2 regions of the Pseudomonas sp. CMR5c genome follow, and region 1 is predicted to be linked to the other one. Evidence: predicted binding sites of a transcription regulator. Region 1 holds the regulator's gene; the other holds the start of a gene.
What was found. Region 1 encodes FliA, which starts transcription of late flagellar genes. Its sites were predicted from a motif close to CTAAAGTTTNNNNNNNNNNNGCCGNTAA; they were not measured.

Region 2: the regulator FliA is predicted to act here: its motif matches at 2,445-2,472, upstream of C4K40_RS16370 (methyl-accepting chemotaxis protein).

The regions. Positions count from the first base shown of each region.
Region 1 covers NZ_CP027705.1:1,800,097-1,808,305, forward strand. Annotated here, with positions in the region: gene C4K40_RS08405 (glycosyltransferase) at 1-1,361, shown strand, start outside; gene flhA (flagellar biosynthesis protein FlhA) at 1,505-3,634, shown strand; gene flhF (flagellar biosynthesis protein FlhF) at 3,646-4,968, shown strand; gene fleN (flagellar synthesis regulator FleN) at 5,087-5,917, shown strand; gene fliA (RNA polymerase sigma factor FliA) at 5,914-6,654, shown strand; gene C4K40_RS08430 (chemotaxis response regulator CheY) at 6,821-7,192, shown strand; gene C4K40_RS08435 (protein phosphatase CheZ) at 7,223-8,011, shown strand; gene C4K40_RS08440 (chemotaxis protein CheA) at 8,024-8,209, shown strand, end outside.
Region 2 covers NZ_CP027705.1:3,557,342-3,561,513, reverse strand. Annotated here, with positions in the region: gene C4K40_RS16380 (AAA family ATPase) at 1-4, opposite strand, end outside; gene pnuC (nicotinamide riboside transporter PnuC) at 1-564, opposite strand; gene C4K40_RS16370 (methyl-accepting chemotaxis protein) at 683-2,317, opposite strand; gene C4K40_RS16365 (undecaprenyl-diphosphate phosphatase) at 2,602-3,432, shown strand; gene C4K40_RS16360 (DUF1294 domain-containing protein) at 3,429-3,851, shown strand; gene C4K40_RS16355 (MmcQ/YjbR family DNA-binding protein) at 3,848-4,172, opposite strand, start outside.

The DNA of each region.
Region 1 (8,209 bases):
ACATGGGCAGCCTGGTGGTGGATCGTGACTGCAGTGCTGTTTCCAGTGCTTGCATGATGGTGCGCAAAGCCTTGTTCGACGGCGTCGGTGGTCTTGATGCGGGGCAGTTTCCCGGCGCCGGTGCGGATATCGACCTATGCCTGCGCTTGGCCGGACACGGTTATCTGACGGTATGGACTCCGCGAGCGATGGTCATGCGCGAGGGCGCTGCCGAGGTCCTGACGGCTCGTGACGAAGATGCCCTGGCTCAGCGCTGGCTCTCGGTATTGGCGCGGGACCCGGCCTACAACCTGAACTTCTCGCTGGGGCAGCCAAAGGGCTTTCAGTTGGCCGAACCGTCGTTATGTTGGCGGCCATTGGTCTGGCGTCCGCTGCCTGTGGTGCTGGTCCATCCGTCCGATCGTTATGCCAGTGGGCACTATCGGGCCATTCAGCCAATGGAGGGGCAGAATGCCGCGGGGCTGATTGATGGGGTCGTTTCCATGGCGTTGCTGTCTGCACCGGAGTTGGAGCGGATCACGCCCGACTCGATCATCTTCCAGCGCCATGTTGGTGAAGAGTCGCTGAATGCAATGCGCCGGGCGCGAGATTTTTCCCGGAGCTTCAAGGTTTTCGAGTTGAACGATCACCTGCCCAGCCTGGTGCTTGGAGAGGCAGGGCGTGGAATGACGCCCGAGGACGTTGCCCGCTATCTGCGCCAGGCCCTGGGATGTGTCGATCGCTTGGTGGTGTCCACTGACCGGCTGGCAGAAACCATGCATGGGATGCATCCGGACATCCGGGTCATCCAGAGTCGCCTGGATCCGCTGGCCTGGGGGGACGCGTTGCCGGCCAGCCGTCGTCGTAGCGGCGAGAAGCCTCGTGTCGGTTGGGCGGGAGGCGAATGGCAGTCGGCCAACCTGGAGGTGATCGGCGAGGTGGTGCAGGCCCTGGCGGCGGAGGTCGATTGGGTATTCATGGGGGCTTGTCCGCAGACGCTGCGGCCCTACGTCAAGGAGGTGCATCGCGGTGTCGAGATCAGTCTCTATCCGGCTGCTCTAGCCCGGTTGAATCTCGACCTGGCAGTGGCGCCGCTGCAGCAGACTCTGCTCAACGAGTGCAAGAGCAGTTTGCGTTTGCTGGAGTACGGGGCTTGTGGATTCCCGGTGGTTTGCAGTGACCTGCCGGGGTTTCGTAATGAGTTGCCGGTGACTCGGGTGCCTAATCGTTTCGACAGTTGGATCGAAGCCATCCGTATGCATCTGGCCGACCCGCAAGCCAATGCCCGGGCAGGGGATGTGTTGCGCGAGGCGGTGCGGCGCGATTGGCTGCTCGATCGGGATGGGTTGGTGGCCTGGCGCAACATCTGGCTTCCGGATTGACTCCGGCGGCCCAGCCATTTTGTATTTCTTGCCTGAAAACCAGTAGTGCATGTTGATTCACTAAAAGTTGGAGAGCTTTTTGCAGTAGCCGCCCTGTGCCGCTTCAGGCGTCAAAAGTTTGCTTTACGGAACGGGGTAAATCGGTGGATCGCACTCAGTTAATCAACACGGCTCGCAGTAACCTGGCCGACCTTGGTCGGGGTAATCTGGGTGTGCCGGTGCTGTTGTTGGTCATGCTGGCCATGATGATGCTGCCAGTACCGGCGTTCCTGCTGGATGTGTTCTTCACGTTCAACATCGCCCTGTCGATCGTGGTCCTGCTGGTTTGCGTCTACGCCCTGCGACCGCTGGATTTCGCGGTATTCCCCACCATCCTGCTGGTGGCCACCTTGTTGCGCCTGGCACTCAACGTGGCCTCGACCCGGGTGGTGATGCTCCATGGGCAGGAAGGGCACGCCGCCGCGGGCAAGGTGATCCAGGCCTTCGGCGAGGTGGTGATCGGCGGCAACTACGTCGTGGGTATCGTGGTCTTCGCGATCCTCATGATCATCAACTTCGTGGTAGTGACCAAGGGTGCCGGGCGGATCTCCGAGGTGAGCGCGCGCTTCACCCTGGACGCCATGCCCGGCAAGCAGATGGCCATCGACGCCGACCTCAACGCCGGCCTGATCGACCAGAACCAGGCCAAGGCGCGCCGCGCCGAAGTGGCTCAGGAAGCCGAGTTCTACGGCTCCATGGACGGTGCCAGCAAGTTCGTTCGCGGTGATGCCATCGCCGGCTTGCTGATCTTGTTCATCAACCTGATCGGCGGTATGGCGGTCGGTATCTTCCAACACGACATGACCTTTGCCGACGCTGGCCGGGTCTATGCCTTGCTGACCATCGGTGACGGTTTGGTGGCGCAGCTGCCTTCGCTGCTGTTGTCCACCGCGGCGGCGATCATGGTCACCCGTGCCTCGGGCTCCGAGGACATGGGCAAGCAGATCAACCGGCAGATGTTCGCCTCGCCCAAGGCCCTCGCAGTGGCCGCCGGGCTGATGGCGGTCATGGGCGTGGTGCCGGGCATGCCCCATGTGTCTTTCCTCAGCCTGGCCCTGGTGGCCGGCGGTGCGGCGTACCTGCTCTGGCGCCAGCAGAACCAGGCTAAGGTCCGCGCCGAGGAAGAGCTCCAGCGCCAGCAGGACCTGCTGCCCTCGCCGGCACGGGCCATGGAGACCAAGGAACTGGGCTGGGACGACGTGACCCCGATCGACATGATCGGCCTGGAAGTGGGTTATCGCTTGATTCCCCTGGTGGACCGCAACCAGGGCGGGCAACTGCTCGCGCGGATCAAGGGGGTGCGCAAGAAGTTGTCCCAGGACCTGGGTTTCCTCATGCCCACCGTGCATATCCGTGACAACCTCGACCTGGCCCCCAGCGCCTACCGCCTGACGCTGATGGGCGTGATCCTGGCCGAGGCCGAGATCTATCCGGATCGCGAACTGGCGATCAACCCGGGGCAGGTCTACGGCACCCTCAATGGTATCGCCGCCCGGGATCCGGCCTTCGGCCTGGAGGCGGTGTGGATCGAGATCAGCCAGCGGCCCCAGGCCCAGTCCCTGGGCTACACCGTGGTCGACGCCAGTACCGTGGTCGCCACTCACTTGAACCAGATTCTGTACAAGCACTCCAGCGAACTGATCGGCCACGAAGAGGTCCAGCAACTGATGCAGGTGCTGGCCAAGAGTTCGCCGAAGCTGGCTGAAGAGCTGGTGCCGGGCGTGCTCTCGCTCTCGCAGTTGCTCAAGGTGCTGCAAGCCTTGTTGGCCGAACAGGTGCCGGTGCGTGATATCCGCAGCATTGCCGAGGCTATCGCCAACAATGCCGCTAAGAGTCAAGATACTGCCGCTTTGGTTGCTGCGGTGCGCGTCGGATTGTCTCGCGCCATCGTCCAAAGCATTGTAGGTACTGAGTCCGAGCTGCCTGTGATCACCTTGGAGCCAAGGTTGGAACAGATTTTGCTCAGCAGTTTGCAGAAGGCAGGACAAGGCCAGGAAGAAGGCGTTCTGCTCGAGCCAAGCATGGCAGAGAAGCTGCAGCGTTCGCTGATCGAAGCGGCGCAGCGTCAAGAGATGCAAGGTCAACCGGTGATTCTGTTGGTGGCGGGTCCGGTCCGCGCCATGCTCTCGCGGTTCGGTCGTCTGGCCGTCCCGGGTTTGCATGTGCTGGCGTACCAGGAAATTCCCGACAACAAGCAAGTGACCATCGTTGCGACAGTAGGGCCCAACGGCTGAGGTAGTGGGTTATGCAAGTTAAGCGTTTTTTCGCCGCCGATATGCGTCAGGCCATGAAACTGGTTCGTGATGAGTTGGGGGCCGAGGCTGCCATCATCGGCAACCGCCGGATCGCCGGTGGCGTCGAGCTGACGGCGGCCCTGGATTACAAGTTGTCGGCCTTGTCGCCACGGATTCCGAACGTGGAGCTCGAAGACGAGCTGCGCAAGACCCAGTCGCGGATCGTTACCGCCCAGGCCGAGCTGAGCCTGCGGGGCGAAGGTGACACTGCCTCGATCAGCAATCGCCAGTTGTTCGCCGGCCTGCCGCTGACGGCAGCCGAGCCCTTGATCGAGCCAACCCTGACCGAGCGCCCGCGCCCGGCTCCGGCCCCGGTCGCGCCGGCGGTGGACAATCGTGCCCTGGACTCCATGCGCTCCGAGCTCAACGGCTTGCGCGAGCTGCTGGAAGTACAGCTCGGTTCCCTGGCCTGGAGCCAGTTGCAGGGCAGTCGTCCCGAACAGGCCAACCTCTGGCGCCGCCTGCAGCGCATCGGCTTGTCCGGCCCGCTGGCTCGCGACCTGCTGGCCCTGATCACCGATATCGACGAGCCACGCCAGGCCTGGCGCATGCTCCTGGCCCATCTGGCGCGAATGATCCTGACGCCGGAAGTCGAGCCTCTGGAAGAGGGCGGGGTGATTGCCATGGTCGGTCCTGCCGGCATGGGCAAGACCACCACCCTGGCCAAGCTCGCGGCCCGCTACGTGCTCAAGTACGGCGCGCAGAACATTGCGCTGGTGAGCATGGACAGCTACCGCATCGGCGCCCAGGAGCAGCTCAAGACCCTGGGGCGGATCCTCAATGTCTCGGTGACCCATGTCGATCCTGGCCAGTCCCTGGCCCAGGCCCTGGACCCGCTGCTGCGCAAGCGCGTGGTGCTGATCGATACCGCAGGCCTGCAGGCCAGCGATCCGGCGCTGCGCATGCAGCTTGAAAGTCTGGCCGGCCGCGGGATCCGCGCGAAGAATTACCTGGTGCTGGCCACCACCAGCCAGAAGCAGGTGCTGACCGCCGCCTACCACAGCTACAAGCGCTGTGGTCTGGCCGGGTGCATCCTGACTAAACTGGATGAAACAGCCAGCCTTGGCGAGGTGTTGAGCCTGGCCATCAGTCATGAATTACCGGTTGCCTATCTGACCGATGGCCCGCGGATTCCTGACGACCTGCACCTGCCGCGTCGGCACCAGCTGGTGAGCCGCGCCGTGAGCGTGCAGATGCAGGAAGAACCCAGCGAAGAAGCCATGGCCGATATGTTCGCTGACCTGTACCACAACCCGGCCAAGCGGGTCGGCTGAGGTACTCATGAATAGATTGCAGTGTATCTACATCGATGGTCTGCCAGGCATTGTTCTCACGGTGAACACGCAGCCAGTTATGTGGCCCCGTCTAAGTAAGACAAGGTAAAGAAAGAACATGGGCAGCATGCATCCCGTACAGGTGATCGCGGTGACCGGCGGCAAAGGTGGCGTCGGCAAGACTAATGTGTCAGTGAACTTGTCCCTGGCTCTGGCTGAGCTCGGTCGACGGGTCTTGCTGCTGGATGCCGACCTGGGATTGGCCAATGTCGATGTCCTCTTGGGCCTGACCCCCAAACGCACCCTGGCCGATGTCATCGAAGGGCGCTGCGAGCTGCGCGACGTGCTGCTCCAGGGGCCGGGTGGCATCCGCATCGTTCCGGCCGCCTCGGGCACCCAGAGCATGGTGCACCTGAGCCCTGCCCAGCATGCCGGCCTGATCCAGGCCTTCAGCGACATCGGCGACAACCTCGATGTCCTGGTGATCGACACCGCTGCGGGTATTGGTGACTCGGTAGTCAGTTTTGTCCGCGCGGCCCAGGAAGTGCTGCTGGTGGTCTGCGACGAACCCACTTCGATCACCGACGCCTACGCGCTGATCAAGCTGCTCAACCGCGACTACGGCATGAACCGCTTCCGGGTCCTGGCCAACATGGCCCAGAGCCCCCAGGAAGGGCGCAACCTGTTTGCAAAGTTGACCAAGGTCACTGATCGCTTCCTGGACGTGGCCTTACAATATGTCGGCGCAGTTCCCTACGACGAAAGCGTGCGCAAGGCCGTGCAAAAGCAGCGTGCGGTCTATGAAGCCTTTCCCCGTTCGAAGTGTGCATTGGCGTTCAAGGCCATCGCACAGAAAGTCGATACCTGGCCGTTGCCGGCGAACCCACGCGGGCATCTGGAATTCTTTGTCGAGCGGCTAGTGCATCAAACAGCGGGACCGGTGCTATGACTGCCAGTGGCTACAACCTCTACAAGAAGTCGGCGCGTGACAGCCAATACGAACTGATCGAGCGCTATGCGCCTCTGGTCAAGCGTATCGCCTATCACCTGCTGGCGCGGTTGCCGGCCAGTGTCCAGGTAGAGGACCTGATCCAGGCTGGGATGATCGGTTTGCTCGAAGTGTCGACCAAGTACGACGCGAGCAAGGGCGCGAGTTTCGAGACCTACGCGGGTATCCGTATCCGTGGCGCGATGCTCGACGAGGTTCGTAAAGGCGACTGGGCACCGCGTTCGGTGCACCGTAATACGCGCATGGTCAGTGATGCCATTCGCGCAATTGAAGCTAAAACCGGTCGTGACGCTAAAGATCACGAGGTTGCGGCCGAACTTCAATTGAGTCTCGACGATTATTACGGGATTTTGAACGACACCCTGGGCAGCCGGCTGTTCAGTTTCGACGACCTGTTGCAGGACGGCGAACATGAAGGGCTGCACGAGGATGGCGCCAGTGCTCATCTCGAGCCGTCACGGGACCTGGAGGATGAACGCTTCCAGGCCGCGTTGGCGGATGCGATTGCCAATTTGCCGGAGCGCGAGCGACTGGTGTTGGCGCTGTACTACGACGAAGAGCTGAACCTCAAGGAAATCGGTGAGGTCCTGGGGGTCAGCGAATCGCGGGTCAGCCAGTTACACAGCCAGTGCGCGGCCCGTTTGCGGGGGCGTTTGGGGGAGTGGCGAGCGCGCTGACAGGCAGTGTGGGGACACTGCGCCCAAGACCGGTCAGGCCTTGCGCCTTGCCGGTTTTGCAGTATGTGCTCCATGCAGTCGTTGCGTGTTATGCCGGATTGATTGAATGGCGCGTCCAGGAACTGGATGCGTTTAAGACTGCTTGGAGGTCGAATTGGACAAGAACATGAAAATCCTCATCGTTGATGACTTCTCAACGATGCGGCGGATCATAAAAAACCTGTTGCGTGATCTGGGTTTCACCAACACGGTCGAGGCCGACGATGGCACTACCGCCATTCCGGTACTCAACAGCGGGAGCATCGACTTTCTGGTAACGGACTGGAACATGCCGGGCATGACCGGTATCGATCTGCTGCGCCATGTGCGCGCCGATGAAAAGCTCAAGCACCTGCCGGTACTGATGGTGACTGCCGAAGCCAAGCGCGAGCAGATCATCGAAGCCGCCCAGGCCGGCGTTAACGGCTATGTCGTCAAACCATTCACGGCCCAGGCGCTGAAAGAGAAGATCGAGAAGATCTTCGAACGCATCGGTTGAGATGCGTAGCCATTCCGCCACGGGGGAGCTATGGAGCATAACGAATCTTCACTGGGCGACTTTGAGTCGACCCTGAAAAAACATGCGCTGGAACTGGTCGAGAGTCTGGAGAAGGGCAAGTTCGGCGAAGCCGTGCAACTGATCCATGAGCTCAATCAGACCCGTGACCGCGGCCTGTACCAGGAAGTGGGCAAGCTCACCCGCGAGCTGCATAGCGCGATCGTCAATTTCCAGATTGACCCGCACATGCCGCAAGCCGAGGAAGTTTCACAGATCACGGATGCCACCGAGCGCCTGTCCTATGTGGTCCGGCTGACGGAAGCCGCAGCCAACCGCACCATGGACCTGGTGGAGAGCAGCACCCCGCTGGTCAACGGCCTGAGCACTGAAGCCCAGGCCTTGAGCGTGGACTGGGGCCGCTTCATGCGGCGCGAGGTCGGTGCCGAGGAGTTTCGCGAACTGGCGCGGCGGGTCGACGGTTTTCTGACTCGTAGCGAGCAGGAGACCCGTACCATCTCCGGCCACCTCAACGACATTCTGCTGGCGCAGGATTACCAGGACCTCACCGGCCAGGTGATCAAGCGCGTGACTCAGTTGGTCACGGAAGTCGAAAGCAATCTGCTCAAACTCGTCTTGATGGCCAGCCAGGTCGATCGTTTCGCTGGTATCGAACATGACCGCGCATCGATCCTGGCGGAAAAAGATCCGCAAAAACATCTCGCCAAGGGTGAAGGTCCGCAGATTCATGCCGATAAACGGGAAGACGTTATGTCCGGTCAGGACGATGTTGACGATTTGCTTTCCAGCCTTGGATTCTAGGAGCACCCATTAATGAGCTTCGGCGCCGATGAAGAGATCCTTCAGGATTTCCTGGTTGAGGCCGGCGAGATTCTAGAGCAACTGTCCGAACAATTGGTCGAGCTGGAAAGCCGGCCAGATGATGCGGATCTGCTCAACGCAATTTTTCGCGGTTTTCACACTGTTAAAGGGGGCGCCGGCTTCCTCCAGCTCAATGAG
Region 2 (4,172 bases), 1.8 Mb from region 1:
TCATGGCTGTAGCGCCGGATCGGCGCGCCAGGTCCGCCAGCCCTGGATGGCCAGCAAGGTGAACAGGGCATACAGCGCGGCTGTGAGATACAGCTGCTTGTAGATGAACAGGCCGACGAAGATCACGTCCACGGCGATCCACAACGGCCAGCACTGCACGCGTTTCTGTGCCATCCACCATTGCGCCACCAGGCTGAAGGCAGTCAGGGCCGCGTCCAGCCAGGGCTGTGCGGCGTCGGTCCAGTGGGCCATGGCCGCCCCCAGCACCAGGCTGCCGACCGCGCCCAGGGCCAGGCCCTGGAGCAGGGCAGGGAACTGTAGCTGGCTGACCGGGCGTCCCTGGTGCTGGTCGCCGCCGCGGGTCCACTGCCACCAGCCATAGAGTTGCAATGCGGCGTAGACCACCTGCAGCAGCATGTCGGAATAGAGCTTGACCTCGAAGAATATCCAGCTGTAGAGCAGCACCATCACCAGACCGATGGGCCAGCACCAGGGGTTCTGCCTGACTGTCAGCCAGACGGCGATGACGCCGAGCGCAGCGGCAAACAGTTCAAGCCCGGACATGGTGGTTCCTTGGGAAGTGGAAGAGGGGGCGGATTGTACCCAGACTGGCCAGCGGCGTCAGGTGTTGGCCGAATCCACCGGCGGCATGCGCAGCGGTGGATTCGGGTTGCCTGGCGAGTCAGACGCGGAACTGTCGCAAGAGGCCGTTGAGCTGTTCGGAGAGCTCCCTGAGATGCCGGCTGGCGGCGCTGGAGTGCTGGGCCGCCAAGGCCGTTCCCTGGGACAGGCCGGCGGCCTGGCCGACGTTATGGTTGATGTCTTCGACCACATGGGCCTGTTGCAGCGTAGCGCTGGCGATCGAGGCGTTCAGCTCGTTGAGCGTGTGCAGGACCTGGCCGATGGCATTGAGGCTCGAGCCCGCCAGGCCGGCTTGTTCGATGGTCGCCTGGGAGGCTCGGCTGCTATCGCCAATGACCCGAACCGCGGCTTCGGAGTGGCTCTGCAGGCGCTCGATCATGCCGTGGATTTCCGCGGTGGACTGCTGGGTGCGCTGGGCCAGCAGGCGCACCTCGTCGGCTACCACGGCGAAACCGCGGCCTTGCTCGCCGGCGCGGGCGGCCTCGATGGCGGCGTTCAAGGCCAGGAGGTTGGTCTGTTCGGCGATGGAGCGAATCACCTCCAGCACCGTGCCGATCTGGGTACTCTCGGCCGCCAGGGTTCGGATCACTTCCACCGCCTGGTCGATGGTCCCTGACAATTGGTCGATCTGTTGCAGGCTACTGTCGATGTTCACCTGGCCCTGCTGGGCCTGGACCTCGGCTTCACGGACCCCCTCGGCGGCATGCTCGGCACTGCGCGCCACATCCTGGACGCCGGTGGTCACCTGGCTGATGGCGGCCGCCACCTGTTCCATCTGCTGCGATTGCTGCTGGCTGCGCTCCTGGGCTTGCGAGGCATTGCTGCCCAGTTCGCTGGAAGCTTGTTCCAGGGCGGCGGCGCTGGACTGCAACTGGGTCACCACGCCACGCAACTTGGCGGTGAAACCATTGAAATGCCGGGCCAGTTCGGTCACTTCGTCCTGGCCATGGGTGTCGAGGCTGCGGGTCAGGTCGCTCTCGCCGCTGGCGATATTGGCCATGGCATGCACGGTCTCTCGCAATGGGCTGACGATGCTGCGCACGATCAGCACCACCAGGGCGCCCATCAGCAGGGCGATCACCAGGCCCACGTAGGACGCCCGCAGCACCTGGGCCTGGAACTCCTGTTGCAGGTCATCGATGTACACCCCCGAGCCGATGATCCAGCCCCAGGGCTGGAACAGCTGGATGTAGGAGGTCTTCTGTACCGGTTCCTGGGCACCGGGCTTGGGCCAGCGGTAGTCGACCATGCCGGCGCCCTTGGCCTTGGCCAGGGTCACCATCTCGTTGAACACCTCGAAGCCATCCGGATCCTTGATCGAGGCCAGGTTCTGTCCATCGAGCTTGGGATTGGCCGGGTGCATGATCATCACGGGCGTCAGGTCGTTGATCCAGAAGTAGTCGTTCTGGTTGTAGCGCAGCCCGCGAATCGTCTGTAGCGCCTGCTGTTGCGCCTGTTGGCGAGTCAGGGTGCCAGCGGCTTCCAGTCCCTGGTAGTAATCGAGCACGCCAGCGGCAGTCTGCACCACATGCTGGGTTTTCTGCGCCTTGGCCTGATACAGGTCGCCATGAATCTGCTGGAGCATCATCACGCCCAGGGCCACCAGGGTCAGTAGCGCCACGATCAGGATCAGCCACAGGCGCTGACTGATTGACATCTTTCGCAAGCTTTTCATCATCCGGTCACTCCAGGTTCTTGTTCTTGTCATGAACGACTAAGAGCATCCAAGCACGCTTGTCCGGGAGCGCCTACCCTACGGAAGTCCAATAACACCACGACGCTTTTTGCGCCTGTCTGCTAGGATTTCGGCGTCTTCGCGCAAAACCTGAACAATTCTGGTTTTTTCACATAATTTTCATGGGCTTGTGTTGATCTTTGACATGCCGGATTCCCGGCCAATTTCGATGCAGTGAACATTTATAAAGAGGCATGCCACGAGCATTGCTTCATGGGGGATCGATGGACCTTTGGACCGCCTTTCAGGCATTGCTACTCGGGATTGTGGAGGGCTTGACCGAATTCCTGCCCATCAGCAGCACCGGACACCAGATCATCGTGGCCGACTTGCTCGACTTTGGCGGCGAGCGCGCGATGGCTTTCAATATCATCATCCAGTTGGGGGCGATCCTGGCGGTTGTCTGGGAATTCCGGGGCAAGATCCTGGATGTGGTGATTGGCCTGCCGACCCAGCCCAAGGCTCGGCGCTTCACCGCCAACCTGCTGATCGCCTTCCTGCCGGCGGTGGTGCTGGGGGTGATTTTCGCCGACCTGATCCACGCCTACCTGTTCAACCCCGTCACAGTGGCCACGGCCCTGGTGGTTGGCGGCATCATCATGCTGTGGGCCGAGCGCCGCGAGCATCAGGTGCATGCCAACAACGTCGATGAGATCACCTGGAAGGATGCCCTCAAGGTGGGATTCACCCAGTGCCTGGCGATGATCCCGGGAACCTCTCGGTCCGGCTCGACCATCATCGGCGGCTTGCTGTTCGGGCTGTCGCGCAAGACCGCCACCGAGTTCTCGTTCTTTTTGGCCATGCCGACCATGGTCGGGGCCGCGGTGTACTCCGGTTACAAATACCGGCATCTGTTCCAGCCCGATGATTTGCCAGTGTTCGCCATCGGTTTCGTCACCGCCTTCATCTTCGCCATGATCGCGGTCAAGGGCCTGTTGAAGTTCATCGCCAACCACAGCTATGACGCCTTCGCCTGGTACCGCATCGCCTTTGGCGTGTTGATCCTGGCGACCTGGCAGTTCGGCTGGATCGACTGGGCGGCGGCCAAGGCGTGAAGGCTTCCCGATCCGAGCGACACCAGGGCAGCTCTGGGCGGATCCAGCATCCCCGAGCCAAGCTGCTGGCGTTCATCCTGCTGTGCGCCTTGCCGTTGTATGGGGCGCTATCGCTATGGTGGCGCGACGGCTCGGTCATTGCACTGGCAGCCTATGGTGCGGTCAGCCTGCTGACGTTCCTGGCGTATTGGCATGACAAGCGCCAGGCCCGGGAGCAGGGCCAGCGCACGCCGGAGAACATCCTGCATGCCCTGGAGTTGGCCGGTGGCTGGCCGGGGGCGCTGTTGGCCCAGCAATTGCTGCGACACAAGACCCGCAAGCTGTCCTACCAGGCGCTGTTCTGGCTGATCGTCGCCTTGCACCAGGTGTCCTGGATCGACCGGTTGTTCTTGCAGGGCGGCTGGTCGAGGCTGCTCTAGAGCAAGAGCCCGACCTGGGTCCGCTTGGGCAACTTGGCCACCACTAGCTGGTGGGAACGTTGCAGCAACTGCTGCAGTTCGGCTGCGGCCAGGGGGTAGGGGGTCTGCATGATGATCCAGTGGGCTCGGGCCAGGTACGGCGCCGGCGCTATGCCCGGGCGATCCACATGGCCCAGGAACAGCTCCGGGTCGACCTTGAAGGCCAGTGAGTCGCCTCGCAGGTTCTGCATGGCGAACATCTTGTTGCCGGCAACGGAGAACACCCGCACGCCGCCCCACTTGTAGTCTTCCCGCGCACCTGGCAGATCCAGGCAGAAACTC